Regions from separate parts of the Paenibacillus sp. FSL K6-1558 genome, predicted to be linked through region 2. Evidence: riboswitches for the same ligand, from Rfam matches in the RefSeq annotation. Region 2 holds a riboswitch; the other holds the start of a gene.
The links. A riboswitch is a leader RNA that binds a small molecule or an ion and turns the genes downstream of it on or off. The one in region 2 is predicted to bind glycine.

Region 1: another riboswitch for glycine. It lies ahead of gcvT (glycine cleavage system aminomethyltransferase GcvT); the one in region 2 lies ahead of sdaAB (L-serine ammonia-lyase, iron-sulfur-dependent subunit beta).

The regions. Positions count from the first base shown of each region.
Region 1 is NZ_JBBOCV010000001.1:2,201,783-2,218,455, reverse strand. Features, by position in the region: gene MHI38_RS09465 (protease) at 1-199, shown strand, start outside; gene MHI38_RS09460 (flotillin family protein) at 284-1,837, shown strand; gene glcT (glucose PTS transporter transcription antiterminator GlcT) at 2,005-2,859, shown strand; gene ptsG (glucose-specific PTS transporter subunit IIBC) at 3,147-5,201, shown strand; gene MHI38_RS09445 (HPr family phosphocarrier protein) at 5,279-5,554, shown strand; gene ptsP (phosphoenolpyruvate--protein phosphotransferase) at 5,547-7,259, shown strand; gene gcvPB (aminomethyl-transferring glycine dehydrogenase subunit GcvPB) at 7,513-9,021, opposite strand; gene gcvPA (aminomethyl-transferring glycine dehydrogenase subunit GcvPA) at 9,108-10,463, opposite strand; gene gcvT (glycine cleavage system aminomethyltransferase GcvT) at 10,460-11,602, opposite strand; glycine riboswitch at 11,832-11,932, opposite strand; glycine riboswitch at 11,936-12,058, opposite strand; gene gcvH (glycine cleavage system protein GcvH) at 12,404-12,796, shown strand; gene MHI38_RS09415 (PTS mannitol transporter subunit IICB) at 13,239-14,702, shown strand; gene MHI38_RS09410 (BglG family transcription antiterminator) at 14,769-16,673, shown strand, end outside.
Region 2 is NZ_JBBOCV010000001.1:4,315,715-4,332,387, reverse strand. Features, by position in the region: gene MHI38_RS18855 (PAS domain-containing hybrid sensor histidine kinase/response regulator) at 1-1,310, opposite strand, end outside; gene MHI38_RS18850 (ABC transporter permease) at 1,621-2,355, opposite strand; gene MHI38_RS18845 (ABC transporter permease) at 2,357-3,073, opposite strand; gene MHI38_RS18840 (ABC transporter ATP-binding protein) at 3,070-3,984, opposite strand; gene MHI38_RS18835 (sensor histidine kinase) at 4,103-5,668, opposite strand; gene MHI38_RS18830 (response regulator transcription factor) at 5,665-6,348, opposite strand; gene MHI38_RS18825 (alpha-glycosidase) at 6,720-8,474, shown strand; gene sdaAA (L-serine ammonia-lyase, iron-sulfur-dependent, subunit alpha) at 8,721-9,656, opposite strand; gene sdaAB (L-serine ammonia-lyase, iron-sulfur-dependent subunit beta) at 9,646-10,335, opposite strand; glycine riboswitch at 10,450-10,586, opposite strand; glycine riboswitch at 10,591-10,764, opposite strand; gene MHI38_RS18810 (LolA family protein) at 10,956-12,053, opposite strand; gene MHI38_RS18805 (HAMP domain-containing sensor histidine kinase) at 12,066-13,565, opposite strand; gene MHI38_RS18800 (response regulator transcription factor) at 13,562-14,275, opposite strand; gene pstB (phosphate ABC transporter ATP-binding protein PstB) at 14,588-15,343, opposite strand; gene pstA (phosphate ABC transporter permease PstA) at 15,357-16,244, opposite strand; gene pstC (phosphate ABC transporter permease subunit PstC) at 16,247-16,673, opposite strand, start outside.

The DNA of each region.
Region 1 (16,673 bases), 2.1 Mb from region 2:
TGGTGAAATCACGATTCCGATACCGGCAAACGGATTTGGTGAAGTCATGATTCGTTTTGCATCTGGTAACACCATTCAGACAGCGTCCAGCTTCGAACAGCTACCCATTGCGGCGGGGGCACGAGTGGTTGTCATTGATGTGGTGGACGGAGTATTGCGCGTATCCGAGTGGGAAGAAGATGTACTTAAGGATGTCTAGGTCAGTGAAATTTCCTAATAATGCGGGGGAACTGACGGTAGCAGAATGATTTTTAATACTTACGAGACAAGGGGAGAGATGTGAATGGGTAATCTGGATTGGGATGTGTTGTTAATTCCTGTTGTGGTTGTTGGTGTAATTTTGATTCTGGGTTTAGCTTTCTGGGCGAGATACAAAACGGTCGGTCCCGACGAAGCGATGATTGTAACCGGTTCATTCTTGGGTAGCAAAAATATTTCGGAAGATGAGTCAGGACGTAAAATCAAAATCGTGCGCGGCGGCGGTGCGTTCATCCTGCCTGTGTTCCAGCAATCTGAATTTATTTCGTTGCTTTCACACAAGCTCGATGTCTCCACGCCTGAAGTATACACGGAACAGGGTGTTCCTGTTATTGCTGACGGGGTGGCGATCATCAAGGTCGGAAGCGCTGTAGAAGACGTTGCAACGGCTGCTGAGCAATTTATCGGCAAACCGGTTGACGCGCTGAGGGGAGAAGCCCAGGAAGTGCTGGAGGGGCATTTACGGGCCATTCTCGGTACGATGACGGTGGAAGAGGTATATCGGAACAGAGATCGTTTTGCTCAAGAGGTTCAAGGCGTGGCCGCACGGGATCTGAAAAAGATGGGGCTGCAGATCGTTTCCTTTACCATTAAGGATGTCCGTGATAAACAAGGGTACTTGGATGCACTCGGTAAACCAAGAATCGCAGCTGTGAAACGTGATGCTGAAATTGCCGAAGCGGAAGCGATGCGGGATGCACGGATTCAGAAGGCAAATGCCGAAGAACAAGGGCAGAAGGCTGAGTTGCTGCGTGATACCAACATTGCTGAGGCAGCCAAAGAGAAAGAATTGAAGGTCGCGGCCTTTAAACGTGATCAGGATACAGCCAAGGCGGAAGCGGATCAGGCGTATCATATCCATGAAGCACGCGCAAGACAAACGGTTGTAGAAGAGCAGATGAAAGTAGAACTCGTACGTAAAGAACGTGAGATTGACTTGCAGGAAAAAGAGATTACGGTGCGTGAGAAACAATACGATGCGGAAGTGAAGAAAAAAGCGGAAGCAGATCGTTATGCTGTTGAGCAGGCTGCGGAAGCGGACAAAGCAAAACGGATGCGTGAAGCTGATGCAGTGCAGTACTCCATCGAAACTCAAGCCAAAGCAACAGCTGAGCAGAAACGACTTGAAGGTCAGGCCATTGCGGATGCAGAGCGTGCAAAAGGTACAGCCGATGCAGAAGTTATTCGTCTGCGTGGTCTTGCCGAAGCGGAAGCCAAAGAAAAATTGGCTGAGGCGTTCCAGAAGTTTGGCGAAGCTGCGGTACTCGATATCATTGTCAAAATGTTGCCTGAACTGGCTGGTAAAATCGCTGAGCCAATCTCCTCGATTGACAAGTTGACGGTAGTAGATACAGGTAAGGGCGAGGGTGCTGCACGTGTCAGCAACTACGTCACGGAACTGATGGCTACTGCACCTGAGATGTTGAAAAGTGTGTCAGGCATCGACGTGGAACAACTGATCAAAGGATTGACCAAATCGAAAACAGCTACACCAGTGGCTGTGCAATCGAGTGAATCAGTAAAACAGACGTCACCTATTATCGAGAGCATTGTAGAGCGTAGCGATAGTAAAGAGTAAGAAATGGCAGCTTAATTACATGGCTGGTCTATTGACCTTATGGCGAATTTTTGTTACTTTTTAAGCGAGACGTCCGGCGCGGTTTGCCCGCTCCGGATGTTTTTTTTGATTTGGTTTGAAGATGTGTCAGACACATCCAAGATGGTGTGAAAAAAAGAGGTGCAAAAATGAGCAGCCTGCATGTAGATAAAGCACTAAATAATAATGTAATTATTGCACAGCATCCTGAACACGGCGAAGTTGTGGTCATCGGCAAGGGCATCGGCTTTAACCGGAAGCCGAGTGATGACATCCCACTGACGGCTGTGGAGAAGATGTTTATTTTGAAAAACCAACAGGAGCAGGAGCAGTACAAGCAACTTCTTCCGCAGGTGGATGAAGCTTTGATCGAGATAATTAACGAAGTCATTACGTATATCGCAGAGCGTACGGACGTTCCGCTTAATGAACATATTCATATTGCGTTAACAGATCATATCTCTTTTGCGCTGAAACGCAAAGAGCAGGGTATTATCATTCAAAATCCTTTTTTATATGAGACAAGAGAAATTTACCCTGATGAATATCGGATGGGCGAATATGCGGTTCGTTTAATTAAGGAAAAGATGGATGTAGATCTCGGTCAAGATGAGATTGGTTTTGTGGCTCTGCATATCTATAGCGCGATGACGAACCAGAACATATCCCAAGTACGAGAGCATTCTCAATTAATTACGGATCTGGTGAACCTGGTTGCAGACCAGCTCGACTATTCCTTCGAAACGCAGTCTTTGGATTATTCCCGTCTGTTAACTCACCTTAGGTTTGCCCTGGAACGTGTGCGCCGCGGAGATAAGGTGGAGGAACTGCACAAGCTGGATTCCTTGCTCAAATTAGAGTACCCCGAAATGTACTCGCTTGCATGGAAGCTCACTAAAGTGATGGAAAAGCGCTTAAAGCTACCTGTATATCCGGCAGAAGTTGGTTATTTAACCATTCATCTGCAACGGCTGAATCAACGGAAAGAAGAAGAGAATAAGTGAAATCATGTCAGAAATTTTAGCAAAATTACGTTTTTTTCTGTAAAGGCTTGCAATGCGTTCGAAGTGGTGCTACAATGGTGACCGTAATCAAGCAACTGAATAAACATAAGCGACGTGTTACTGACTCGATCAGGCATGAGTTAATTAGAGTGTGATTGTTCTACCTTTTTAAGGGTATGCTATACCCCAAGGTAGGCGCAGTTCACTTTTATTAGTTCATGCCTTTTTTGTGTTCCATTGCTTGCATCACGACATACAGACTTAGACGAAAGGAAGAATACGACGCGATGTTTAAAAAGCTTTTTGGTGTATTGCAAAGAGTAGGTAAAGCTCTCATGTTGCCTGTAGCGATCTTGCCAGCCGCAGGTTTGCTGCTCGGAATTGGTAACATGCTGGTGAATCCGGATTTCCTGCAATATGTGACTGCGCTCGATACCCCGTGGGTTAACTCGATTGCAACTATAATGATGAACGCAGGTCAGATCGTATTTGATAATCTGGCATTGCTGTTTGCTGTCGGGGTAGCTGTTGGACTCGCTGGCGGTGAAGGTGTAGCAGGACTTGCAGCCATCATCGGTTACCTGGTGATGAATGTAACTCTGGGTTCTGCAGTAGGTGTTACGCCTGCCATGATTGGCAAAGTACCTGGTTATGCAAGTATCTTGGGTATTCCTACACTAAGCACAGGGGTTTTTGGAGGTATCATTATTGGTATCGCTGCAGCGCTGTGTTACAATCGGTTCTTCAAAATTGAACTGCCGTCTTACCTTGGATTCTTTGCGGGTAAACGATTTGTTCCTATTGTCACTTCAGTAGTTTCCCTGTTGTTAGGGTTACTGCTCGTGGTCATCTGGCCACCAATCCAGAACGGACTAAATGCCATTTCTCACTTCATGGTAGATACCAGCCCGACTTTGTCGGCCTTTATCTTCGGTGTTGTAGAACGGTCACTGATTCCGTTTGGTCTGCATCACATTTTCTACTCCCCATTCTGGTTTGAGTTCGGTGAATATGTGAACAAAGCCGGCGATGTTATTCGCGGGGACCAAAAGATTTTCTTCAGCCAGTTGCGCGATGGCGTTGAATTGACTGCGGGAACGTTCCAAGTTGGTAAATTCCCGTTCATGATGTTCGGTTTGCCAGCAGCGGCACTTGCGATGTACCATGAAGCAAGACCAGAGCATAAAAAATATGTTGCAGGGATCATGGGTTCAGCTGCGCTGACATCATTCCTGACAGGGATCACAGAACCACTCGAGTTCTCATTCCTGTTCGTAGCACCGATTTTGTTTGCAGTACACTGTATCTTTGCAGGTTTGTCTTTCATGACGATGCAATTGCTCGATGTCAAGATCGGGATGACCTTCTCAGGCGGTTTCATTGACTTCCTGATCTTTGGTATCATTCCAAACCGCACACCATGGTGGGATGTTATTATCGTCGGTTTGATCCTTGCCGTGATCTATTACTTCGGATTCCGATTGATCATTCGCAAGTTCAATCTCAAAACACCTGGACGTGAAGAGGCATCTGCGGAAACGGTATCCGGCGGTTCTTCAGGCTCCACGGACGATCTGCCTCACAATATCCTCGAAGCCTTTGGCGGGAAGGAAAACATTAAACATCTGGATGCATGTATTACTCGTTTGCGGATTGAAGTGAATGAGAAATCCAATGTACAAAAAGATCGTTTGAAACAATTGGGTGCATCTGGTGTGCTTGAAGTGGGTAATAATGTTCAAGCCATCTTCGGAACACGTTCCGATACGATCAAGTCCCAAATGCAAGATATCATTGCAGGGCGTACACCTGCACCAACTCCAGTTGCTGAAGTTAAACCAACTCCTGAAGAGGAGAAAGCACAAGGAGAACAAGGTGAACGCATTGTCACAGAGGATATCGTGATGCCAGTCAATGGTGAGCTGATGGATATTACCAATGTACCTGATCCAGTCTTTGCTGAGAAAATGACAGGTGACGGGTTCGCCATTTTGCCACATGACGGAACGATTACATCCCCTGTGTATGGTAAAGTATTTAATGTATTTCCAAGCAAACATGCCGTGGGCATCATGTCCGACGGCGGTAAGGAAGTGCTTGTACACATAGGTGTTAATACGGTGAAACTGAAAGGCCAAGGTTTCAACGTACTGGTTCAGGAAGGTGACCTGGTATCCGCAGGACAACCGATTATGGAAGTGGATCTGGAGTATGTCAAAGCGAACGCTCCTTCGATCATTTCTCCGGTGATATTCACCAACCTGCCAGAAGGTTCTACCGTCACTTTGAAGAAGAGTGGCGTGCTCAAAGTTGGCGATCAGCCGATCATTGAGATAAAATAAGAACTGTTCCAACGATGGCAAGCAAGTGTAAATATATGCAATGCCTAAACTAAACTACTGAAAGCGAGATGATTGTAATGCAACAAACATTCAGAATTACAGACGAAGATGGTATCCACGCACGTCCGGCAACTGCCCTGGTTAATACAGCAAACAAATTCAAAGGTGCTGAATCCTTCGCAGAAGCTAACGGCAAAAAAGTAACATTGAAATCCATTCTGGGCGTTCTTTCCCTCGGTCTGGAGCAAGGTGACACCATCAGCATCATCGTTGAAGGTGAAGGCGAAGCTGAAGCTCTTCAAGCTCTGACAGACGTTATGGTTAACGAAGGGTTGGGCGAAATTAATGCTTAATGTTTCCGGGATCGCGGCTTCGGCGGGTATTGCTATCGCCAAGGCGTTTATCTTGGAGCATCCTGACTACTCTGTAGAAAAACGCCAGATTAACGACGTTGACGCAGAGATTGCTAAACTTGACTCGGCGCTGGGTAAATCCCGCGCTGAGCTTGAGGCAATCAAAGAGCGTACTTTACAAGAGCTTGGCGAGAAAAAAGCAGAGATTTTTGCATCGCATTTGCTCATCCTGGATGACCCGGAACTGATTGATCCGGTAAAAGCGAAGATCGCTGATGACATGATCAATGCAGAATTCGCATTGAATGAAACAGCTTCCCAGTTCATCTCGATGTTCGAAAACATGAAGAGTGCATACCTGCAAGAGCGTGCTGCGGATATGCGTGACGTTACGAAGCGTGTGCTAAATCACTTGCTTGGTATCGACTTCATGAGCCCGGCTGAAATCAGTGAAGAAGTGATTGTGCTTGCAGAGGATTTAACACCTTCTGATACAGCTCAATTGAACCGCCAATACGTAAAAGGTTTTGCAACCAACATCGGTGGACGTACTTCTCACTCCGCTATCATGGCTCGTTCGCTTGAGATTCCGGCTGTGGTTGGAACGAAAGACATCTTGGCTCAAGCGAAACAAGGAGACTTGATCATTGTTGACGGTCTGGACGGTCAAGTTCTGGTTAACCCTACAGATGACGTCGTTGCTGAATACCGTGCCAAACAGGAACAGTATGATGCACAGCGTGCGGAGTGGAGAAAACTGCGTGACGAACCAACGGTTACGGTGGACAACGTTCATGTGGAACTGGCTGCAAATATCGGTACGCCGAACGATGTAACAGGTGTATTGGAAAACGGCGGCGAGGCGGTAGGCTTGTATCGTACCGAGTTCTTGTACATGGGCAGAGACAAGCTTCCTTCCGAAGACATTCAGTACAATGCTTATAAAGCGGTACTCGAAAAAATGGAAGGCAAACCTGTTGTAGTTCGTACACTTGACATCGGTGGAGACAAAGAGCTTCCTTATCTGGATCTGCCAAAAGAAATGAATCCATTCCTCGGCTTCCGCGCAGTTCGTCTGTGTCTGGACCGTCTGGATATCTTCCGTACTCAATTGCGTGCGTTGCTGCGTGCAAGTGTACACGGAAACTTGCGTGTCATGTTCCCTATGATCGCAACACTGGGTGAATTCCGTGAAGCCAAAGCTGTCCTGCTCGAAGAGAAGGAAAAGCTGGTCGCTGAAGGGATCGCTGTTTCCGACAGCATTCAACTCGGGATCATGGTCGAAATTCCATCAACAGCTGTAATGGCAGATCAATTCGCCAAAGAAGTGGACTTCTTCAGTATCGGTACTAACGATCTGATTCAGTACACGATGGCTGCTGACCGGATGAATGAGCGTGTATCTTATCTGTATCAACCATACAACCCAGCTATTTTGCGTTTGGTCAAAATGGTTATCGATGCAGCGCATCGTGAAGGTAAATGGGCTGGCATGTGCGGTGAGATGGCAGGAGACGAAACAGCAATTCCATTGCTGCTTGGTCTTGGACTGGATGAGTTCAGCATGAGCGCAACTTCCATTCTGCCAGCGCGTAGCCAAATCACCAAATTGTCCCGTGCGGACATGCAGGAACTCGCTGCCAAAGCGTTGGAAATGCAAACCGCTGAACAAGTGGTTGAACTGGTTCAAAGCATTCAAGCGTAATTTTGCCGGAGTTTCCTCCGGATTTGAGGTCTTTCTTTTTCCGATAAAGGGCTGCGTTATTGCAGCAATATTGCCGGTGTCCACGATCCAGTGGGGCCGGCTTTTTTTGCTTTTTTATCGTAGTGACAGGATAGCTACTCTTACAAGTGAATAAAATAAAATAAAATCCCCTTATGGGAGTGAGAGAATATCTCATCACGCACAGGGGATTCTGTCACCGAAATAGACTGTATAAAAAATTAGTTTAACTTATTTAGCTACAAGCACAGTTTAATACAGGTTTGCGTGCTGCGGTCGTTTCATCCAGACGAGTTACCGGCGTGCCGTACGGAGCGTTGAGCACCAATTCCGGTGTTTCTTCGGCTTCCTTCGCAATGCGGATCATTGTATCGATAAATCCGTCCAGCGTCTCTTTGCTCTCGGTTTCCGTTGGCTCAATCATAATGCACTCCTCGACATTAAGCGGGAAGTAGATGGTTGGCGGGTGATACCCAAAGTCCAGCAGGCGTTTGGCTACATCCAGTGTGCGTACACCATACTGCTTCAGGCCACGGCCTGACATGACAAATTCATGTTTGCACACGCCAGGATAAGGAATCTCGTAATGAGGTGCCAGGCGAGCCATCATATAATTGGCGTTCAGCACAGCACATTCGGACACACGGCGAAGCCCTTCTGGTCCATAAGTGCGAATATAAGCATAAGCACGAACAAGAATACCGAAGTTACCATAATAGGCTTTGACCCGACCGATCGATTGATCTCCTTCGTAATCCAGAGCGTACATGCCTTGATCATTTTGAACAACCATCGGTTTAGGTAAGAACGGGATCAGGCGGCTCTTCACACCGACAGGTCCGGCACCAGGTCCACCACCACCGTGAGGTGTACTCATCGTTTTATGCAAATTCAGATGCACCACATCAAAGCCCATATCTCCCGGACGTGTAATGCCCATGATGGCATTGGAGTTAGCTCCGTCATAATACAATAATCCGCCAGCTTCGTGTACGATGGACGCAATATCTTGAATATCCTTTTCAAACAAACCGAGCGTATTCGGATTCGTCAGCATGAGTGCTGCGGTATCTGAACCGACTGCTGCACGGAGAGCATCAAGATCGACCAAACCGTCCGTACGCGACGGGATTGTCACCGTTTCGAATCCAGCTACGGTTGCGCTGGCCGGGTTCGTGCCATGAGATGAATCGGGTACGATAACCTTGGTACGCAGTTCACCACGGCTTTCGTGATAAGCTCGAATCATCATAAGCCCGGTCCATTCCCCGTGTGCTCCGGCAGCAGGTTGCAGAGTTACGGCATCCATACCGGTCAGACCTGCAAGATCATTTTGTAAAGTATGGAGCAGTTCGAGAGCACCTTGAAGACTGGATTCATGCTGATACGGATGGATTTTGGCAAAGCCGTTGTAACGTGCTACATCTTCGTTGATCTTTGGATTGTATTTCATTGTACAGGAACCAAGTGGATAAAAGCCGTTATCTACCCCGAAGTTGCGGCGGGACAATGCCGTATAATGACGAATAACATCAACCTCGAATACTTCCGGCAACGCGGCCGCTTCCGAGCGCAGCATTTCCCGGGGAATCAACGTATCAGCATCCTGACGGGGAACATCACATTCCGGCAAGGAATAGGCCACACGTCCGGGACTGCTCAGTTCAAAAATCAGAGTTTGTTCGGGAGCAACGGATGGTGCGACTTGCGGACTGGTTGGGGTTCCTAATGCTTGCGAGTCCACTCCAGTCTGCTGATTGACTGACTGATGTAGGTTAGATGTTTCCGATGAAGCTCCCGCAATGGTTACTTTTGTGGTCGTTTCCTGAGTCACAGCGATCCCTCCAATACACGTGCGAATTCATCGATCTCTTCTTTGCTGCGTCGTTCGGTGACCGCAATGAGCATATGTCCTGCCAGTTCCGAATATTCACGTCCGAGTTCATAACCGCCGATGAAGCCTGCATCCAGCAGTTTCAGCTGAAGAGCATCCACATCGGTTTCTTCAGGGAGCTGGATGACGAACTCGTTAAACGTAGGAGCAGTAAAAGTAAGTCTCACTCCGGGAATAGCTGTTAACGTATTTCGTGCATAGTGACTCTTCTGCAAATTCAGATCAGCAACATCAATCATGCCTTGTCTTCCCATGGTAGACATATAGACAGAAGCACTAAGCGCTAATAACGCCTGATTTGAGCAGATGTTAGATGTCGCTTTTTCGCGGCGAATGTGTTGCTCGCGGGCTTGCAGCGTCAGCACGAAGCCTCGTTTGCCGTTGCGATCGGTCGTCTGGCCGACGATTCGACCAGGAATCCGGCGCATGTGAGCCTGGGACACGGCGAAGTATCCGCAAGTGGGTCCGCCGAGCGAAGCGGCGATTCCGAGGGGCTGCGCATCGCCTACGACGATGTCGGCCCTCAGCTTGCCTGGGGCTTCCAGCAAACCGAGCGACAGCGGGTTGGCGCTCACCACGAGCAGTCCTTTGTGCGTGTGCACAAGGTCGGCAGCCTGTTTTATATTTTCCACGGCACCAAAGAAGTTCGGGCTCTGAATCATAACCGCTGCGGTATCTTCCGAAATTGCCGTTTGCAGGGCATCCCAATCTGTAACCCCATCTTTATAACCAATCTCTACAATCTCCAGACTCAGGCCATGTGCGTACGCCTGCAATACTTGACGGGCTTCAGGGTGAACGGTGCGAGATACAATAAGCTGTTTACGACGGGTAGCTGCGGCGGCAAGATTGCCAGCTTCTGCAAAAGCCGTTGCACCATCATACATACTCGCGTTGGCTACCGCCATACCTGTCAGTTCACAAATATACGACTGAAATTCAAAGATAGCCTGCAATTCTCCTTGGCTGATCTCCGGCTGATAAGGGGTGTAGGCTGTATAGAACTCCGAACGGGAAATGACATGGTTGATGACCGAAGGGATGTGGTGGTCATAGATGCCTGCGCCGAGGAAGCTGGCGTGTGTTTCAAAGTTGGCATTGGAGCCAGCTTGTTTCGACATATGGCGAGTTAAGGCATATTCATCCAGTTTGGAGGACACAGGCAACTCGCCTTGGTAACGAATTTCCTGCGGGATATCTTTGAACAAATCTTCAAGAGTATCCACGCCGATCGTGGCCAGCATAGCGCTCTGGTCTTGTTCTGTCATGGGGATGTAGCGGTGCTTGCTCATGCTTGCTCAGCTCCTTGGGTAGGTGTCTTTGACGTACGTGTCCGTTTATGAAAAGGGGTCTTGACGACCTCGGCTTTTAGCTTTTTGCCACGAATCTCAATCTCCAGTGGTGTACCCAGTGCAGTATATTTGCTGTCAATCAGGGCAAGCCCCAGATTACGTTTCAAGGTCGGCGACTGTGTACCGGTTGTCACTTCACCAATCTGAACGCCATCCGCATAGATCGGGTAATGGGGCCGCGGTATGCCACGCTCCAGCACTTCGATACCGATCAGCTTGCGGGCAGGGCCGTCATTTTTTTGTTGCAACAAAGCTTCGTGTCCGATAAAAGACCCGGCGTTCAGTTTCACAAACATGCCCAGCCCTGCCTCCAGTGGAGAGATGGTTGGTGATAATTCCTGCCCGTATAAAGGCAACTTCGCTTCGAATCGCAGTGTATCACGTGCACCAAGTCCTGCTGGAACGAGGCCTACATCAGCACCGGCTTCCATCAGTCCGTTCCATACGAGGGCTGCCTGATCAGCTGCAACATACAGTTCAAAGCCATCTTCTCCGGTGTAACCGGTTCGTGATAGCAGCAGCTTTACTCCGCATACCTCGGCATGCTGCACGAAGCGGAACGGTTCGATGGAGCTTGCATCTATCTCTGAACCTGTAACCTTCGAGAGAATATCGACCGCTAAAGGGCCTTGTAGCGCAAGCAACGCCGTTTGCTCGGAATCATTGGTGATGTTCACCCCAGGTATAATGTGCTCCTGCAACCATGCCCAGTCTTTGTCGATATTGGAGGCATTGACGACCAGCATGTAGTGTTGCTCCGCGAGTTTATAGATGAGCAGATCATCCACTACACCGCCATCGGGATAACACATCAGTGTGTATTGTGCCTGACCTGGTACAGTTGCGGTCACGTCGTTGGTTGTCATGTTTTGCAAAAAGGCTTCTGCCTGTTCACCCGTTACGGTGAATTCGCCCATATGGGATACATCAAACAGCCCGGCGCGCTCGCGCACGGCTTCATGCTCTTTTTGAATACCGCTAAACTGCACGGGCAACTCCCAACCGCCAAAATCAATGCAACGTACACCTTCATATTGCGCGTATAGGGGGAAGAGTGGTGTTCTTAATAAATCAGACATCCAATCACCTCGTCATGGGCCGTAGTAGGCCAAGTATGAAAACACGTTCTGTGAGCCAGATCAATAATGCTTAAGTAATTTTGGTAATCGAGAGTTAACAGCCGACTGTTCTACATTTTTTCATTGGTTATGTTCAGTACGATTCTAGAACCTGCAATTCATTTTTTGGGAAAAAGGAAAAGGACAGGCCAAAGAACCGGCATGCCAAGTAGCACGCTGTATTCTTAGGCTCTGTCCCTTGTACCTGAGAGTTACCCCGCCGTTTATTCAGACAGGTTTCCCCTTGGGTGATCATAACGTCCGTATAGGACGATTAGATGCTCTCCAGAGTTGCGTCCTGTAAAAGTCCTTTTGCCTGAGAGATTCACCCCCGCTTGTCGGTGGTTTACTCCTTCGGCGCCGCCTCATGCACATCCCCAAACCGGGTGTACGGGCAATCTCTCCCTTTACATTCATCCGCGGTTCATACGTAGTCCAATTAACTTCAGTTGCTCTTCTCATTAAAACGTGAATACAGTCCTGATGTCAAGAACGATATCATTGAAATTGTGTAAAATACGAATATTTAATGTTTATACTATATTAATGTTCGGTTATTTTAAAAGAGTGCGCTTACTATTCTAATATTCGCCATTATATGCAGAAAGAGTAGTGTGAGGTTACACAAGGTGGGTATCGAAATTGAAATAAACTGTGAGCTAACTTGACATTTGAATCTGAAATATCATACGCTATTGTCTGGGAAAAAGGTGAAGGTCAAAGAACGCATGCACTCATTAATGAAAAGCGAGGCGGATATCGATGAGCGAATTGAGAAATGATTTCCTGTACAGTAAAGAGCACGAATGGGTGCAAACCGTAGGGGAGGATACCGTACGTATTGGCATTACCGAGTTCGCGCAGCATCAGCTGGGTGACATTGTGTTTGTAGAATTGCCTGATCTTGAAGCCGGTGTAAAAGCAGAAGACAGCATCGGTACGATTGAATCCGTCAAAACGGTATCTGATCTGTTCTCACCTGTCAGCGGCACCATTGTTGCAGTGAATGAAGCTTTGCAAGACTCGCCAGAACTGGTGAATAGCTCTCCTTACGAAGAAGGTTGGATGATCGAAATCCGTGTCGATGGAGATGTAACAGCTGCATTATCCACATTGCTGAAGGCGGATGCTTATCTTAAACATACTGAGGAATAGAATTCGACTGGATTGTCGAGTTGATTTGTACTTATTGACATATATAATCCTAATTGAATATAAAAAATCTTGCTATTTAAACCTGCGTGAGCTATGAGCTTATGCAGGTTTTTTTGCTGTTTTTTTCTGCATATTGGAGGAATTTAAGTAGGAGTGACATAGCATCATGAATAAAAAAATTGCAAACGGACCAAGCTATTTTATTGCTTTGTATGTTGTATATGAATAAAGTCATAGGCAAGAAAAGCCTTGCGTATCAAAGGGTTGAGCATATATTCCTAATTAAGAGCGACTACATAATCCAATGTTGTCATCATTGTTCATGACGAAAGTACGCTTTCATTTGATTGAACAGGAAGGTTTTCTCGCTTAGGATTACAGCAGGGGATCAATGATACCCCTTTCATACGAAATAATGACTTGATTCAAGGAGGATAAACCAATGAGTAATTTGGATCAAACATCCAATTCCAAAGGTGGGTTACGTGTTGGTGTGCAACGCTTCGGACGATTTCTGAGCGGTATGGTCATGCCCAATATGGGAGCATTTATTGCTTGGGGATTAATTACAGCGATGTTTATTAAAACAGGATGGTTTCCGAATGCGACAATAGAGCAGCTTGTAGGGCCGATGATTACTTATTTGCTGCCGCTACTGATCGGTTATACCGGGGGTACGATGGTGCATGGCACGCGTGGTGGTGTCGTCGGGGCGATTATGACCATCGGTGTCATTGTCGGAACGGATATTCCAATGTTCCTCGGGGCCATGATTGCGGGGCCTTTCGGTGCATGGGTGATCAAGAAGTTCGATAAATCCATTGAGGGCAAGATCAGAGCCGGTTTTGAGATGCTGGTCAACAATTTCTCGGCAGGAATTATCGGTGGTATTTTGGCGATCTTTGCTTTGCTCGGTATCGGGCCGGCAGTAGAGGCCATTAGCAAAGTGTTGTCTGCTGGCGTACAAGGTTTGATGAACCTGGGCTTGCTACCACTCGTCAATCTGATTATTGAACCGGGTAAAGTATTGTTCCTTAATAATGCCATTAACCACGGGATTTTAACACCAATTGCAACAGATCAGGCAAGAGAATTAGGTAAATCCGTTCTTTACATGCTTGAGTCTAACCCGGGACCGGGACTAGGTATTTTGCTCGCTTATTGTTTCTTCGGTCGTGGAATGGCGAGATCTTCTGCACCTGGTGCGGTGGTCATTCATTTCTTCGGGGGGATTCATGAGATTTACTTCCCGTACATCCTGATGAGACCTATTTTGATTCTGGCAGCCATCGCCGGCGGTGTAGCGGGTACGTTAACGTTCATGCTAACTGGCGCGGGATTGGTTTCGGCACCGTCACCAGGCAGTATCATTGCCTATTTTCTGTTGACGCCAAAAGGTGGATATATCCCAATGCTTGCCGGGGTTATCGTGGCAGCTGTGGTTTCCTTCCTGATTGCCTCTCTGCTACTCAAAACGGGTAAACAGAAGGAAGAGGATCTGGAAGAAGCCTCCAGTCGAATGAAAGATATGAAGAGCCAAGGCAACACTGCAAACGCAACCATCACAGCGGATAACCATGAAGCGAACAGAGTAGCGGATATCGCAACTTCCGTTGCATCCAAGGCAAAAGCAGATGTGAAAAAGATTGTTTTCTCCTGCGATGCAGGTATGGGGTCGAGTGCAATGGGTGCTTCGATTCTGCGCAAGAAAATGAAAACCGAAGGAATTGACGTTGCTGTAACTAACACGGCGATCAGTGAAATTCCGCAAGACGCAGACGTTGTTATTACGCAAAAAACACTAACGGATCGTGCACGTTCGGTAGCACCTAATGCAGAGCATATATCCATTGACAACTTCCTAAAAAGCCCGGAATACGATGCGCTTGTTGAACGTTTGAAGTAAAAGGGAGCAGACTGCGAACCAGCTTCAAACAAGGGCAGCCGTTTTCCCAGAGCCGGAGGCTGAGATATGAGTATTACCAAAAGACAACGTGAAATCGTGGAATTCCTGTTGGAACATCCCCATGAAGTCACCGCGGGTGAAATTGCCGTTGAAGTAAAAGTGAGTACACGTACCGTGCATCGTGAGCTGCTGATGATTGAACAGTGGCTTGAACCACTCGGTATGCGCCTCGAAAAAAAGTCGGGAACCGGAATACGCATTGATTCCGGTTCAGATGACCTCAGTGCATTACGCCAGAAACTGGAGGGTAATGAATATGTAGAGTTTACGCCGGAAGAGCGTAAGCTCTTCATGCTTTGCATCCTGCTGGATGAAGCTGAGCCGGTCAAACTGCTTGCTCTCGCTTCCGATCTGAAAGTGACCGTTTCGACGGTCACCACCGATCTGGATGATCTGGAGTCACGCATTCGGCAGGCGGGTCTGAAGCTTGTTCGAAGGCGAGGCTACGGTGTCAAAATTACCGGAAGTGAAGCGATTCATCGCAGAGCCATTGCAGCGCTTGCTTTGGAAGTACTGGATGAGTCGGATCTCTTTGGTAGACAGCCTGAGCAAGGAGGCTCCATCGTTAATCAAAAGTTGCTCAGTATGATTGGTCACAGCGATGTACTTACCATTGAAAATGCATTGTGGCAACCGGATATCGAATGGCTTGAAAAGATACCTGAGCGGCAATACATGAAATTGCTCATTCAGTTATCGGCTGCTGTGGTTCGGATACGTAAAGGTTTTAACATAGAACGTTCTTCCTCAGGGATAAGAACGATTGCAGGCACTGGAACCGTGGCAGAGCAACATGAAGAGAGAGTGCCAGTTTTCATGGCTTCGCGCCTTTGCAGTGTTCTATCCTCACAGCTTGGAGTCGGCTTCTCGGATGAAGAGCAAGCTTATTTTCACCAATTGCTTACGGAGACAGAGCAACAGATCCATTCTTCACGACTGCTCCCGATCGATGATCTGATTCTGATGGACAGGGTGCATTCGCTTACGGACCAGATGCAACAAAGAACAGGTTATGCGTTTCATGAAGACCGCTTGCTACGTGAAGGTTTAATTGCACATATGGTACCGGTAATGGAGCGACTTGAAGGGCATCAGATGATACGTAATCCACTGCTGCAACAAATTCGCAAGGATTATGACACTCTTTTTGAACAGGTGAAAAGGTCTGTGTTACATGCATGGCCGGGAGCAGAAGTGCCGGATGAGGAGATCGGTTTTCTAGTCATGCACTTTGGTGCATCCATTGAACGGTTGCGAGCGTTGAAGCAGGAAATTCGGGCCATCGTTGTATGCAACAGTGGCATTGGCTCCTCGCGCATGTTATCCAGCCGGTTGTCGAAGGAATTTCCGGAGATCCAGATTATAGACAGTGTCTCTTGGTACGAAGCCGCACGAATGCCAACCGATGAGTATGATCTGGTGTTGTCTACGGTCGATTTACCGATGGAGGAAGATCAGTATTACAAGGTCAGTCCGCTATTGACAGCCGAAGAAAGCGAGAGCTTGCGACATTTTATCAAAACTACAACGTTACAGCGGCAACATCGCAAATCCCGCGACATGGGCAAGGAGACACCCACTCGTAGGATCTCCGATGCGGACGGAATGGAAGCAACGCTGCTTGAAATTGTACGCATTATCGGTAAGTTTCAGGTACATGCAATGGATAATGCGCATCTTGATTTTGCTCAAAGTGTGCTTGGGATGTGTAAGGTTGCACATCGCTCAGGCATATTGAAAGACCCGGGCGAGGTCGCCAAGTTGCTTGAGGTTCGCGAGTCGATGGGAAGTCAGAAGATTCCCGGGACGCAGCTGGCCCTTTTCCATACACGGAGTGAGAGTATCTACAAGCCGTCCATCAGTCTTTTTCAACTAGAGGAACCTCTGCTTCGAACAGTGGAGGACCCGGAA
Region 2 (16,673 bases):
GTGTGATGGATAATCGGGTGTGAACTTTTACCAATGAATTCATGAGCTTCATAACCGAACATGGATGCCGCAGCCGGATTCATGAACATGGTAATGCCATCCGCATCGAGACCGTAGATTCCTTCGGTAACGGTATTGAGGATCAACTCATGCTGCTTGCTCAGCTCCTGAATACGCTCCGTGTACTCCTTGCGCTCCGTTATATCTGATACTATACCGTAGACACCAACTACTTCGTTATCTATAATAATCGGCACATTCGTTACCGAAACTTCGATCTTCCGGCCACTGGAATTTACAACACGAGTCTCATAGTATTGAGGCTTCCCCTGCTTCACGAGCTCAAATCCAGTTTCCCCCTTCTGCAGTTCTCGTTTATCCAGGTTCGACAGAAAGGACTGCCCGATGAGTTTGCTACGCGGAATATCAAGCATTTGCACCATATTGCTGTTCACAGCACTATAATTCCCTTCCAGATCGAGGGAGTATACCGCAGCTGGATTATATTCAAACAATGACTTGTACCGCTCACGGCTTTCGCGAAGACGTCTGTCAGCATCTTTCTGCTGGGTAATATCCCTGCTAATGCTCACAATTTGCGTTATTTTGCCATGTTCCCCGGTCACGGGCTTCGCCAATGTCTCCATCCAGATGTAATGCCCATCTTTGTGTAACACTCTCATCTTGCAGCCATGACCAATATTAGAAATGAGCAAAGGGTCCGGATAATCTCCCGGGTAACAGTAGGATTTAAACGATTTCCCTGCGACTTCCTCCGGCTCATAACCAAGCAGTGCACGAACAGATGGAGAGACATACAAGAGTTCACCATCTATAGCACAGGTTGTAATCAGATCTTGCGCATGTTCGGCCAATACCTGATATTTCTCTTGAGTCTGTTGCAGTTCCTGTTCGATGATTACTTTATCCGTCACATCCTTGGCAATACCATAGATGCCGACGACATCATCACCTTCTGTAATCGGTATATAGGTCACCTGTGCATGTTTCACAGAGCCATCTTTATGATAAAAAGCCATCGCTTCGCTGACTGAACGTCCAGCCAGAACATCTTCGATGAATTGCACTCTTCTATTTTCACTCTCAGGCGGGCTGATGCGATCCCGACTCACCCCTGCAAGCTCTTCAATCTTGTAGCCAGATAACCGTTCAAACGAAGGGTTAGCATCGATGTGATTCCCTTTAATGTCCATCACATAGATGGCATCCGGGTGGTTAAAAAACAATGATCGGTAAGAGCTACCCTCAGAAATAATTCGTTTCAGGGTTTCCGTTTTATTATGATCCAAAGGCCTACCCCTCTTTTCTCAGCCAAAATCTTCTTTCTTCATCACATTACATATGCGCCATTTTCGGCTGTAACAGTCTTACCCTCGAATAACCATGTTCGCCTGACTAGAAACAGCTTTTTTTATTTTACCAGATTCTCGTCTCATTTTGCTTATCAAATAGGATGAAATTCACATCAATAGGCATGAAAAAGATGGGATTTGCCCTTTATCGCATAATATAAAAAAAAACTGAGACTGTCTGCATACCAACTCTTTGGATGCACAGCCTCAGGAAAGGTTCATTTGTTATTCTCATCGAACGTATACTTTATACTTCCTTCTTCGAAAAATAAATCATGCCCATCGCAATGAATAACACGGCGCTGCCACCAACTACGGCTAGAAGTGTGCCGAGCGGAACATTGAACGCACCGAACCCTGTTCCCTCAATGGGAAGCATCAGAATCATCGGCTGTGCCCATGGATAATACGGGCCATACGTTGCGGAGTTTGCAACCAGAATGTTAGGTATCGTTAGCGCGAAGTTCAGGGCAAGCGGCGCGGCGAAACTGCTCCAGATCAGAGACACAAACATCTGTAATGCCGCCAATGGGATACAAGCCAGAAGTCCAAGCAACATTTTACTGACAAGGAATCCCCAAGGTACCGGTGATGCCATCCCATGGATTAATCCTGTCAAAACGATACTTCCGAATAGAAGTAACTGTGTACCAGCGAGGAGCAGTAACACCATTGTGAATTTGCCTAAATACACACCTGTACGTGTAAGTGGCAGAACCAAGAGCTGTTTCCATCCACCCCCTGCATGTTCAAAACGGCAGACAAATGAGGTGAACACCCCTGTCAGCATCGGTAACAAAAGCATACCGTGAATCATCACCATGGCTGACATCAATGCAATCCAATCGCCCGATGGGGAAGAGAGCAGACCGATGAGCAGTGCGATCAAGGGACTGATTAGAACCAAAAGCGAGATTGGCGATTTGGCCATTTTCAAACGTTCCGCAGATAAGATACGAAAATAGGTTGTAGCAAAATTCATATCAGGCCACATCCTTCCGACTGAAGTGCATCATGCCTATCAGCAAAATGAGGATTCCTAAACATGCACCCATTGCTGCGTATAAGTAAGCGTTAGGCGCACTCCAAGCCATCTGTGCCCAAGCAAGTGGAAAATGTGGAGAAATGCTGAGTGAAAACATACCGGTAATCGCAAGAATAATGCCGAATGTAACCGGTAGCGCCTGATTTTTGGATACCAGCGTAAACCATAATTCAATGGACAATACAGGCAGTGCGCCAGCTAGCGGCATAAGCCCCAGCTTCAGTGCCTGTGCCCACGGTATATCTTTGGCATCGAAACCAAGCACAAGTCCCAGTCCAACAACCCCCGCCGTTAGCAACAAACATGAGATCATTAGTAGCACACAGGCCAGCAGAAACTTTGCAAGATAAACGGCTGGCCTTTTAATTGGCATCGCCAGAAGTTGCTTCCACGACCCCTGCTCATGCTCTATTCCGGCGATCATCGAACTCAAAATGGTTGCGCCCAGCATTAAAGCCAGCGGCACAAAAACAACCACGTTTCCCAGCAGACCTCCCCACAAATTATCGGCATACTGCTCTTTCAGATAATCCAGCCGTAATCCGAAATTCAGAGCCTGCATGGCCGTCAAGCCGATTGGGGCCAGAAACACCAGAAACCAGATGCCTTTGCCACGAATTTTAAGCCAGTCGGCTGATAATGCACGTCCTGTCATAGGGAAGCCCCCTCGCCAATGACACGCATGAAGAGATCCTCCAAAGACTGTCTCTGTTCTTCGACCCGGTATACATCATGATCCTGTTCAATCAATCGGCGTACCAGCAGTGCGACTGCGCTGTTATCCATGTAGGGGAAGGTAAGCTCAGCACCCTGTCTCTGACCAAATTGCCCCTGCTCACGAGCAAGCTTCATGGCTGCCTCCGGTTCAGACACCGTGAGCCTGATTGAGCTGCCTGTCTGACTATGGAGACTCGCCATCGTGTCCTGCATCACCATTTTGCCATCTCTTATAATACCGACACGACTCGCCATCTGCTCCACTTCACTCAGCAAGTGACTGGATACAAGAACGGTGATGCCATGCTCCAGCGGCATACGTTTGATGAGTTCCCGAATCTCCTGAATCCCCGCGGGGTCAAGTCCGTTCGTTGGCTCATCCAAAATAAGCAGCTCCGGTTCACCGAGTAGCGCGCTGGCAATGCCCAAACGCTGTTTCATGCCGAGGGAATACCCTTTTACATTTCGTTTAGCATCTTTTGTCAGATCAACAATAGATAACACTTCCGCAATCCTTGACTTGGGTACATTGATAATGCGGCGCAGTACCTCAAGATTCTCTACCGCATTCAGATGACCGTAATAGGAGGGGTACTCCACCAGAGAACCTACACGCCGTAAAATGTCCATACGGTCCTTGCGAATATCTTTGTCGAAGACCCGGATGACACCTTTGGTCGGTTTAATCAATCCAAGAAGCATGCGGATCGTTGTTGTTTTGCCGGCACCGTTAGGACCAAGGAAGCCGTAGATATCTCCTTTTTTAATATGAAGGTCAAGTTCACGAACCGCTGCACGGTCCTTATATGTTTTCCATAAATTCGCTGTTTGAATAATATTTTCGCTCATTCATTATCACCTCGGAACTATCGTAACCCTCCAAGGTTAAAGCCAGCGTACATCCAAGTTTAAGTTTAGTTTAAAAAGAAACCTCTTCTGCCTGCGTTCAAACTTCCCGATCAATCCCTTAGCCGCTGTATAGATAGGTACGGACACCCGCATCTGAGCTATCTACCCGCTTCCGCAAGCCCATCTCACGAATCAGCAGATCGACAATGGATAAGCCAAGTCCTGTGCCCTTCGTACCCGAATCCGGCTGAATTCCCGGTCCGCGATCCTCGATCACTACGGCAGTTCGACCCTGAATCTGCTCCGTGGAAATGCGAATATATTTTCCGCTTGCCGCATGACGAACTACATTTTGAAACAAATTATCCAGCACACGCCGCAGCCCTTGCGCATCTACATCCCAGATTAACGGAGTTTCAGGCAGGTCAATATCGATCTCAAACTCTTCCTTCTCCCACACCGGATACCAGGAAGCAGCAGCTTCCCTTATCATACGCAGTGCATCTTTCTGCTCCAGTTTTAAAGTATATCTTCCACTAGTCAGCAGATTATACGTGAGCAAATTGTCGATCAGTTCACCAAGATCCTGTATCTTGCCTTCCATTCGACTCAGTGCCCGCACGCCTTGATCACTTAGGTTTTCTTTATTCAGTGCATGCATATGCCCGCGAATTACCGTAAGCGGTGTTCTCAGGTCATGGGATAACCCTGCCACAAGCCGTTTGCGAAGTTGCTCCTCTTCCCGTTCACGCTGAAGGCTATCCGTTAACTGATGTACCATCTGGTTAAAGGATTCCTCCAAATGTCCAATCTCATCCGATCTCTTAATGTCCACTGGAAGTGGTATACCCTCCTTGCCCGGGGTAACCATAGCAGATTGCAAGTGAATCAGTCGTTTGCGAATTTTGGCGAAGAACAGAACGGACATCACAATAAAGATCACAAACACAATCAGCATCACTGCCCCGAAATAGATGAATTCTAATACCCCGTTATTGGTGATGTTTTGAATGAGCTCACGAGGGACTTCAATCACCATAAACCCTTGTCCCTTATTCACATTTACTCCGCCAATAAAAGAAACCACGGTTAGAGGATCGCGATACAAGGCTTCCTTCATGAACTGAACCGTATCATTTGGTGTCCATCTTGCCGGGATTCGGGTCTCTGCTTTTTCTCCAGTTGCGAGCGACCACTTCAGAATGACGTCTGTATTTAAAGACGCCGGCTCCCCTTCCGAGGTGACTGAAGGATGCAATGATTTAGACTTCAGTACATCCGCCTCTTCACCGCCAAGCACTATCTTCGTTCGGCCTGCCGCATCTACACGATACATAGCCGATTTAGGGTATTTCTCCTGCAGTTCTTTCATCCGTTTATCTATGATTTGGTCAGAAGCCCCGCCCAGCTTTTTGGATTCCATAGCCCACAGTTCGGTAATTTGGTCAGCGTTTCCGTAAGGTGCTTCTTCACTAGAGCTTACGTTATTGATGACTACAATAAAAACCGTTGCTACCATCGGTACCACAACAGGTACAAACAGAAAAGCTGCCAGAATCAGTAGCATGTATCTGGACATCAGTGATCGCCCAAACTTTATTTTGGGACGGATAGGCTGTCCTGTTTCACTGCCTCTGTTCTGTTCAGACTTCCTTGCCTTCCGTTCTCTATACCATCTGATCATGGCTTCTTCACACGATAGCCAACACCGCGTACTGTCTGAATAATGACAGGATTGGCCGGATCAATCTCCAGCTTCTCGCGCAGATGCCGAATGTGCACCATCAACGTTTTGTCCCCATCCAGATAAGACTCGTTCCACACCGCTTCATAGATCTGCTCTTTGGTGCGAATCATGCCCATATGCCGAAGCAAATAAGCGAAGATGTGGAACTGTTTACCGGATAAAATAATCTCTTCCCCCGTCTGCTCATTCACGATCCGGTTATCCTGCTCATAAATCGACAGATGATCCAGCTTAAGTACCGCTTCACTTGAACCTACTTTGCCTGCTTTCCGCAGTTGAACCTCAATTCGCGCTGCAAGCTCGTCCGGATGAAAAGGTTTGGTCACATAGTCATCGGCAAAATCAAGCCCATGCAACTTGTCATCAATGGATGTTCTGGCCGAGAGCATAACGATGGGCACAGCAGGATATTCTTTTTTTAATCGCTGGCCTACCGTGAATCCGTCGAGCCCTGGCAGCATGACATCCAGAATGACTAGGGAGCAGTCTGCCACAGCCTCGGTGGCCCCTTCACCGCTCCCAAGCCAGACGACCTCATATCCACGCTCCTCCAGATCTTCTCTCACCCATGTTGCAATTTCCGTATCATCCTCAATGTATAACAGTTTGTTTTTCATCTATGTACTCGTTTCCTTTCCGTTCCCTTTGGGTTAATGATATATCTGGGCGGCAATGCTTATCTTTATGATTTTTGGCTTTAAATTTTGAATGGGGCGAACCTCCCCGCGAGTTTAAATGCAAGCCTGGTTGCACAAGCTACAATGTCCGTTGCCTAGGCCTCAGTACATTCCATGTCGCTCGTTTAGAGCCTGCCCTCTCTTTTCATACCCTCATTATAACGCAATCTGCAGTCACGTAATATGAAGCTATATCTTTCAGCAATAATGTCTACATATCACCTGTATTACTGTACTACTAGCATATTTAATCGAATTTAAATGAATTGGTCTCTGCTTACTTCATTCATATCTGACAGGAGGAATTACATATGCTGCTTGAAGCCATCTTCCACCAACCGAAACGAAACTGGGCCTATGCCTATGATCAGGATACGATTCGTCTACGTCTGCGTGCCAAAAAGAATGATCTCACCGAGGTGTATGCCCTGACTGGAGATAAATACGCGTGGGAGGAAACAAAAGATATGGTTCCTCTGACCAAATTGACGTCAGACTCTATGTTTGACTACTACGAGGGGGAAGTGAGACCTCCGTATCATCGATTGAAGTATGCTTTTTTGCTCAAAAGTGGAGATGAACACATCTGGATGACCGAGACGGATTTCCAAGAGGAGGAGCCCGATGACCCAGGCCGCATGTTTCAGTTCCCATATCTTCATGCCGGAGCTGTGTTTACACCCCCAGCATGGGTGAAAGATGCTGTGTTTTATCAGATTTTCCCCGAGCGCTTTGCCAATGGCAACCCGGATATCAATCCCAAAGAGGTTGAACCTTGGGGCGGTGAACCTACACCCTTTAATTTCTTTGGCGGTGACTTGCAGGGTGTAATCGACCACCTTGATTACCTCAGTGAACTGGGCATTAATGCGATTTATTTTACTCCGATTTTCGAAGCTACAACCAATCATAAATATGATACCGAAGACTATCTGCGCGTCGACCGCCATTTCGGTGATGCTGACACCGTGAAGCGTCTGGTGAAGCTGTGTCATGAACGGGGTATTCGTGTACTGCTGGATGCCGTGTTTAATCATTCAGGCAAAACATTTGCTCCTTTTGTCGATGTACAAAAGCTTGGTGCCAAGTCCAAATACAAGGACTGGTTTCACGTACATGAATTCCCGCTGGACGTGAAGGATGGCATTCCAACCTATGAGACATTTGGATTTGAGGCTCATATGCCCAAGCTGAATACAGAGAATCCCGATGTGAAGGCCTACTTGCTCGAAGTAGCGGAATATTGGATCAAGGAAGTTGGCACGGACGGCTGGCGTCTTGATGTAGCTGATGAAGTGGACGATGCTTTCTGGAGAGATTTCAGGCGGGTTGTTAAGGAAGCCAACCCAGATGCCTACATTCTAGGTGAGATATGGAACGAATCTTCTTCCTGGCTACAAGGGGACCAGTTCGATGCTGCCATGAACTATCCGTTCACCGCCGCCGTAAATCATTTCTTTGTGGAAGATAAGATGCACGCTGAACAATTCGCGAGTGCCCTTGGCAGGCAGCTATCTCGCTACCCACTTCAAGCGAGCGAGGTGGCATTCAACTTACTCGACAGTCATGATACTCCGCGCCTGCTTACCTTGTGCGAGGGCGATCAACGCAAGATGAAGCTGGCTGCCTTGTTCCAGTTCAGTTATATGGGAGCCCCATGTATCTATTATGGTGACGAGATCGGGCTCGACGGAGAACATGATCCAGGTTGCCGCAAATGCATGGAGTGGGACGAAGCGAAGCAGGATCGGGAGCTACTTCACTTTTATCAAAAGCTGATTGCTCTGCGTCATGCTCATCCTGCACTGCGTGCAGCAGGAACCATTCGTTTCCTGCAAGCCCAGGAAGGCGGTAGCCAGCTTGTGATGGAGCGGCAAAGTGACGAGGAACGCATCCTCATTCTGTTCAACCGTTCTGAGGAAACCGCCATCGTTGAACTGGATGCAGGAGAGCAACCTTGGACGGAGCTGTTTGAGGGCAACCATCGCACCGCTCTGGAAGACGGTGTGCTTGCCATTGAACTGCCTGCTTACGGATATGCCGTGATGCGCACAGAAGTAAAATAGATGCCTTTTGGAAACAACAATAAATGACTGCCTTCTCCAATTCTGAGTGGTTGACTGCTATCTTGGCGGTTTAGGCAAACTGGACAAACAAGCGTCTCGCATAACCTGAGAAAACCAGGTTCGCGGACGCTTGTTTGTTATGAAGTAATAACGACTAACATGCTCTAATTACTAATTTAATTGATAATCGGAACTTGGTTGTGTGCTCCTAAGCTATCTGCCCCTGTCCTGTATATGATCCACTTGCTATTCTGCCTCTGAGCCTGTTGTTGATGTTTCGGATGACTCATCCGGCAAGCGCTTGGCCTTTGGCTTCGCCAGCTTCTCCATCATCTTGCGGCCTGTAGGTGTCTGAGCGAGCCCACCTTGCGCTGTCTCGCGGTGACGGCTTGGCATCGCACTGCCTACCTCCAACATCACGTCAATGACTTCGTCAGACGGAATGGCACTGCGTACACCAGCGAGTGCCATATCTGCGGCAGCCAGTGCAGTAACGGCACCGAGTCCGTTGCGCACGATGCATGGAATCTCTACCAGGCCAGCAACCGGATCGCAGATGAGGCCCAGTGTATTTTTCAAAGCCAATCCTACAGCATGCACTACCTGCTCCGGCGTCCCTCCACGAAGCTCCACCATCGCACCGGCAGCCATGCCAATCGCTGATCCTACTTCCGCCTGACAGCCGCCCTCGGCCCCTGAAATAAATGAATTGTTGGCGATCACGTATCCAATAGCACCGGCGCAGAACAATCCATTCACCAGATGTTCATCCGTCCAGCCAAATCGTTCCTGCGAGCTGATAAACACACCCGGAATGATGCCACAAGAGCCCGCTGTTGGCGTAGCCACGATCCGTCCCATGGAGGCATTCACTTCCGATACGCAAAGTGCATAGGCCATGGCAAGGGCAGAAGCATCGCCAGAGCATGTTTCGCCTTGGCGAATATATTCGGCCATCTTTTTCCCGTCCCCACCCGTCAGTCCGCTACGTGAGGTGGTATCTTCTGTAAGTCCTTTACGAACCGCTTCTTTCATCACCTGGTAGTACTCCGACATTTGCTTTACGACATCTGTTTCGGGTGTGTTAGTCTCCTGCACCTGCTCTTCAATCATCAACTGTGCAATTGTTTTGGACTCCGCAGTGCAGATGGTGTTTAATTCATGTAGATGTTTAAACCGCATCCGGATCACCCCCTCTCTTCAGATCAATCACACGAATATCCAGCATATGATCCAATGAACGCAGTTTGTTCAACGCGTCTTCACTCGGCGGTGCATCCATCTCCATTGCTGTAAGTGCCTCACCATCACGAGCCTTTCGATCCACTTGCATATAGCCGATATTCACTCCGGACGAGCTAATGGTTGAGGTCACGGATGCCAGAACTCCCGCTTTATCGGCATGACGCAAAACAAGTGTCGGAAACTCTCCACTGATCTGTACGCGAAAATCATTTAATGCATGCACAGATACACTGCCGCCACCGATGGAAGCACCTATTAAAGAGCATGCCCGTTCGCCGTGCCACAATTCAATCTTGACCGTGTTCGGATGAGGAGCCGGTAGACCGCTGGTGTAAAATTCAACCTCCATGCCTGCTTCATCTGCATATTGCTCTGCATCCGGTATACGCGGATCATCTGTAACGTAACCCAGCAAACCACCGATTAGTGCCAGATCTGTTCCATGTCCCTGATAGGTATCCGCAAATGAGCCATATAACGTAAGCCTTGCACGTTCCGGTGTACATCCCAGCCACTGACGCGCAATTCGTCCCAATCTTGCAGCACCGGCTGTATGTGAACTGGATGGTCCCGTCATCGACGGGCCAATAATTGAAAAAACATCTTTAAATCGCACCTGTTAACCCTCCAATTGGTTTTGTCATCGATATCTGGACAAGACCCACCACAATGTTCCTGATTTACTGATTGATGACATCAAAAAAGGACAGAAGAAGGCCGTTAGCCCTCTCTCTGTCCTTGATACCTGAGAGTTTCATGATTTTAAGCCAGGAAGAACAAGGCCGAGTACACGCAAGCACTCATCTGTTCAGCAATCTGACAATCATATACCCCTTGGGTGGCGCTTCTTCCGCGCACTCTCCAGAGTTGCGTCCAACGACGGTACATTTACCTGAGAGATTAACGGTTATGCCGGGTGCATAACTGCTTGCTCCTTCGGTGCCCAAGCCATCTGTACAGTACAGTTCTACATCTTAAATTGCATTAATCATGCCTACTTGTACTGTATTGCATCATCCTGCTAGGTCTCTCCCGCTCGTTATCATTCGCTATATTCTGTTATTTCCTTAATGAAAGTTCACCATTCTGCCATGCATTCAATCATATACAGCGTAATATGCCATACGCTATATGTCAATAAAAGTGACGTAATCTCGAAGCACATCATTTCTATATACGATATGCTCCTTTCGTTCATATGGTTCAAAGCTTGTTCATTTTTCTCTATCCGCAATATTATTTCGCTTGCTTCGTTATTTGCAACTCATCTACCCACATCTGTAGTTGTTCTTCTGTCCAAAAATCATTTTCGCCCATGACCGAATAACGAAGACCATCCTCGCTCCACGACAAGTTCCGAATGATAGACATATATGAACCTTCTGTATCACGAATGTTAACTTTCTTTTCCTCTGGAAGCAGTTTTTCATTACCGTTTTCCCCTGGTGCTTTAAATACGGTCATGCTGATCTCTGGTTTGTTATCCTTCACATAATACAGTGTCACTTCATCCCGGCCTTGTTCACCCATAGATGAAATGAGCTCAATTCTCGATAATTTCATATCCGCTCCGATATACTGTAGGAAGGGCTGACCAACGGCCTGCACTGCCTCTTCTCGTGTGATTTCTCGGTTATTCATCACGTCATTCATTTTTTTCACTTCAACATCTGCAGGAATATCCAGCGTGAACGTCTGGTCTGTGAACTCAGGATTGTAATTGATCTGGTCATATAGAAACTCTGACTTGGTATCCCCATACGTACTCGTGGCTTTCACAACCATCCATTCTTTCGGGTTTATCCAATACTCCGAAGACATGGAGAGTGAATCCTTATCCTTCGGAGTTAGTTCAATATGAATGACCTCCTGGTCCTGAAGCTTTTCCTGACCCAGCATCTTCACATTATGGTTATCACGCATACGTTCCAGTTGATCCACCAGCATCTGCTTCTGGGTTTGGTTGGGTTCCTGCTGGAGCGCTGATGAATCCATCGCAATAGCGGTCTTCGCCTCTTCTTCATAGAGCAGAATCTCTGAACCGTTATGAACCGCATAACTCACGTTTCCGTTTTCATCGGTCTCGATCCGCTTTTTCCCTGTTTTTCCGTCGACCCATTCCTTCACGTGTATCGTGCTCGTAATCTCACTATCTGTCCACATCTTCATCGTACCTTCGGCATAGTATGACCCTGGCCCAGACTCGGATGCAATTACTTTCTCAATCATATCCGCTCCTGACATCCCAAGCATATCTTTCTCTGCGCATCCAGCAAACAATGAACCTGCAATCAAGGCCGCTCCCATCAGCTTCCATCCCATTTTTATCATCATTCTCACCTTTCCTTAAGTTATATCCTGTGTTTCATCCGGGTTCCTTCGTTCCGGCAATCGACAAACAGCTACAGTCCCATATCGTTCAGAGGACCACATGCGTATATCTCCTCCATGCTTTAATGCGATTCTCTTTGATATGCTTAATCCTAATCCAGAGCCTCCTGCATAACCGCCTAGTTGCTCTTTGTGATATTGAACGTACGGCTCAAAAATCCGCTCCAGCTGTTCTGCCGGAATAGGAGGGCCTTCATTTTGAACGATAAGCAATGTCGCACCATTTCTGTACGCATCCAGTTCTGCCCCCAGTGATGGATCGATCCATTCCGCCAGTTCTGATGCTGAATCCATTACAGCGAGCCCGATTCTACCTTGGGGAGGAGTGTAGCGAAGCGCGTTATGCACTAGATTATCGGTCAGACGCATCAGGGATTCAGGATGAATTCGATAGCAATGATTGGTCCGAACAGACATCTTCATGTCATACTCATCACGTTCCGCAAGACCTCCGTAACTGCCAAGCAGCATCTCAAAAAACTCTTCCCCTTCTACCTCAACCATAGCAAGCTCTGAATCTCTGGAACCCAATGCTGTGTACATCTCCAGCTCACCGATCATCTGTTTCATACGCTCCACATTTCTAGCGATGACATCTCTATACTCTTGTCTCTCTAATTGTCTAGAATCTCTCTCCATACTAAGTGCTTCCGCATAAGCACTGATGGACATGAGAGGTGTCTTTAGGTCGTGTGACAGAGAAGCTACAATCATCTCTTTTTCTTTTTGTTGCCTCTCCACTTCCTTCTGGGTCTGCCTGATGGTTTGTTGCATCGCATCAAACTGCTTTAACAACATACCCATCTCATCACTGTGACCGTTGACCCGGATCTCATCTGGTTCTTCTCCATGGGCAAATCCATGCATCCTGTTTATCAAAACTTTCATAGGGAAGAAAAGCTTGCGGGATAACAACCACAACACTGTTCCGTACAAGAGAACAAAAAATACCACTGATCCACCGATAACCCATGTCGTTCGAAGCGATATTCCTTCAAGCCGATCCTCACGCAACATCGTTATTTCATAAATCCCTACCAGCTCCCCTTGATCCCAAACTGGTTTTTTCAATGAAAATGTGCGGTGTCGAATCTGAAGATGATACAGATTTCGATATAATTCAGAGCTTCTTACCGTATATCCACCTGTTGACCAGGTAATATCCCCGCCAGATGTGTACACCCGAATCCCAGAAGGTAGATAAAGATTGAAACTTAGCTGTTCGCTGGCAAGCGCAGGGAGGGTTTGATCACGCTCAGGCGAATTCAGCTGATACAGCGTTGGATCATTTAAGACCTTTTCTATCGGTGCAATGCGTCCTGTCATTTCAACATACTCCGCTACTGCACGGTGATTTTCATAATAGCTATATAAGGAAAATAAAGCCCACCCTGCCGCCACAGGCAAAAACATCACGATCAGGAACGCAATCATCAGCCAATATTTCAGTTTCATTTAACCCGTTCTCCAATAAAGCGGTATCCACTGCCCCATATGGTTTGAATCCAGCGCGGCTGGTGCGGCTCATCTCCCAGCTTGGCCCGCAAACTTTTCACGTGCACAGTAACTGTAGCGGCGGAGCTTCCTTCTGCCGATTGACCCCACACATGTTCGTAAATCTCTGTTTTCGTAAAGGCTCGGTTGGGGTGCGAAGTCAGCAGCATTAGCAATGCTCCTTCTTTAGCTGTGCACTGCACCTCTATACCATTCAGTCTCACCTGCTGATTCAGTGGGTGAATCGTTAACCCATCGTTGTATTGCTGAAGCGATGCATTGGACTGACCACCTTGATATCTACGATATCTGTTCAGGTGGGCTTTAATTCGAGCCGTAAGCTCCGCCAAACTAAAAGGTTTGGTGATATAATCATCTGCGCCTAAGCCAAGTCCTTCTAGTTTGCTTTCTTCCTGGGTCCGGGCACTCATGATCAATACCGGAACATCGCTGATCAACCTGACATGTTTGCATACTGTAAATCCGTCCATCTCCGGCAACATTAGATCAAGTAGTACAAGATGATATAATCCGTTCTTGAAATCTTCCCAGCTCTCCAGTCCACTTGATGCCCAGGTCACTGCATACCCTTCACGACGAAGATGGTCCATTAAGATCCGGGCAATTTCTGGATCGTCCTCTACTAACAGTATGTTATTCTTGTCTGTCATTGCGCTTTCATCCTCCCTGGATTAAAGTGTAGCGAAAAATACTCGTGATGCTGCAAAGTTTATAGTTTCTTTAGAATTACAAATCGTCTATATCCCAGATCTCTAAACCGCACTCTACAACAAAAAGAGCACCCTGAACTTCAGGACGCTCCGTCTCATAATGAAATTTCAAATAAGTTGCCGCTTAACTCATGTAATGATTTCTCGATATTTATTTATCCTAGCATGGTGCATCCTATCCGGCAAACATTTAGATAGAGCAAAACAAGGCTCCCGGATAGACTAATCCAGAAGCCTTGTTTTTGTTTTCAATTAACCAAAACGCCCCATAATATATTCCTGAGTCAAGCGGTTGTCCGGGTTAGTAAAAATGTGCTCCGTCTCCCCGTGCTCAACCATACTGCCCAGATAAAAATAAGCGGTATAATCCGAGATGCGAGCCGCCTGCTGCATGTTATGGGTAACAATAACGATGCGTAGCTCCTGCTTCAACTCCGAGATCAATTCCTCCACTTTACCCGTAGATACAGGGTCAAGCGCAGATGCAGGCTCGTCAAGTAATAGGATCTGCGGGTCTACAGACAGTGCGCGCGCGATACAGAGACGCTGTTGCTGTCCACCTGAAAGTGCCAAGGCTGACTCATGTAGCCTGTCTTTCACTTCATCCCAGAGAGCAGCACGGCGCAAGCTTTTTTCCACGATTTCATCCAGTGCCTTCTTACTTTTTGTACCGCGGTAGCGGGGGCCAAATGCGATATTGTTGTAAATAGACTTGTGAAAAGGGTTTGGCTTCTGCCACACCATGCCGATTTTCTGACGAAGCTTGATTACATCCGTCCCCGGTTCGTTAAGGTCATTGCCGTCCATCCAGATATGTCCTTCCGTGCGGGACCCGGCAATCTCATCATTCATCCGATTTAACGAACGAAGGAATGTGGATTTCCCGCAACCGGACGGCCCGATCAGGGCCGTTACACTCGCTTCGGGGAAAGTCAGGCTGATCTGCTTCACGGCCTGAAAATGTCCATAATATATGCTTAACTGTTCCGTACCAAAAGGTATGGCCATGTGGATTTCCTCCTTATTTCGAAGCTGTCATACGGCGGTACACAACCCGGCCGATCCAGCGCGCGCTCAGATTGAATGCCAGTACCAGAATGACCAGCACGGCAGAAGCCCCTGCTGCAACTTCTTTTGAATCTGGTCCGATGCCTTCACTGTTGACTTTCCAGATGTGTACAGCTAGTGTTTCCGCAGGACGAAGTGGATTAATTGGTGATCTCGGACTTGTTGGATTCCAGTCCGTAAAGTCCAGCGGTGGACTACTCATACCCGCAGTGAACATCAGGGCCGCTGCTTCACCGAAGATCCTACCGGATGCCAGAATCGTACCAGTGATCAAGCTTGGCAGTGCCACAGGCAACAGGATGGACGTAATGATCTTCCATTTGGACAAACCAAGAGCAAGTCCTGCTTCCTTCTGCTCTTTGGGAACGGCTCGGAAAGCTTGCTCTGTCGTCCGTACCATAAGTGGCAAGTTGAAAATTGCCAGTGCCATCGCACCCGATAAGAGTGAGAAGCCCAGGCCAAACGTATTTACGATCAGCAAAAGTCCGAACAAACCGATCACGATCGATGGGAAAGATGACAATACTTCGACAACCAGTCGAATGAAACTTGTAATCCGACCCGGTTTGGCATATTCCGCCATATAAATACCTCCGCCCCAGCCGAGCGGGATGGTAATAATCAGCGTTAGTACAAGCAAAAAGATAGAGTTAAAGAGTTGCGGACCAATACCACCGCCACCTTTGAGCAATTGCGGCGCACTCGTCAGGAAGTGCCAGTTGATCTGACCGATCCCCCGGAACAGAATAAATCCGAGTAAACCGAGCAAAAGTACAACAATGAATAAAGCCAGAATCACGATGACTACTGTTGCAATTTTATCCGCTGTTTTTGGCTTCATTCTCATACCCGGTTCCTCCTTTCAAGCAGGCGAACCAGAATGACGAAGACAAAGGTCATTACCAGCAGGACAAGCGCCATGCTCCACAATGCATTGTTATGAACAGAACCCATCGTGGTGTTACCCATACTCAGGGTGATTACACTTGTTAATGTTGAAGCGGATTCGAGCAGGGATGTCGGTACATGCGGCGCATTACCGATGACCATCTGTACAGCCAATGCTTCACCAAATGCACGAGCCATACCAAGGACAATACCTGTCAGCAATGCAGGTAGCACCGTCGGAATGATTACCCGATAAATCGTCTGCCAGCGTGTTGCGCCAAGCGCATAAGAAGATTCACGCAAGCCCTTAGGCAAAGCAGACAACGCATCTGCCATGATACTCGTAACTGTAGGCAGAATCATGACGGACAACACCAGACAT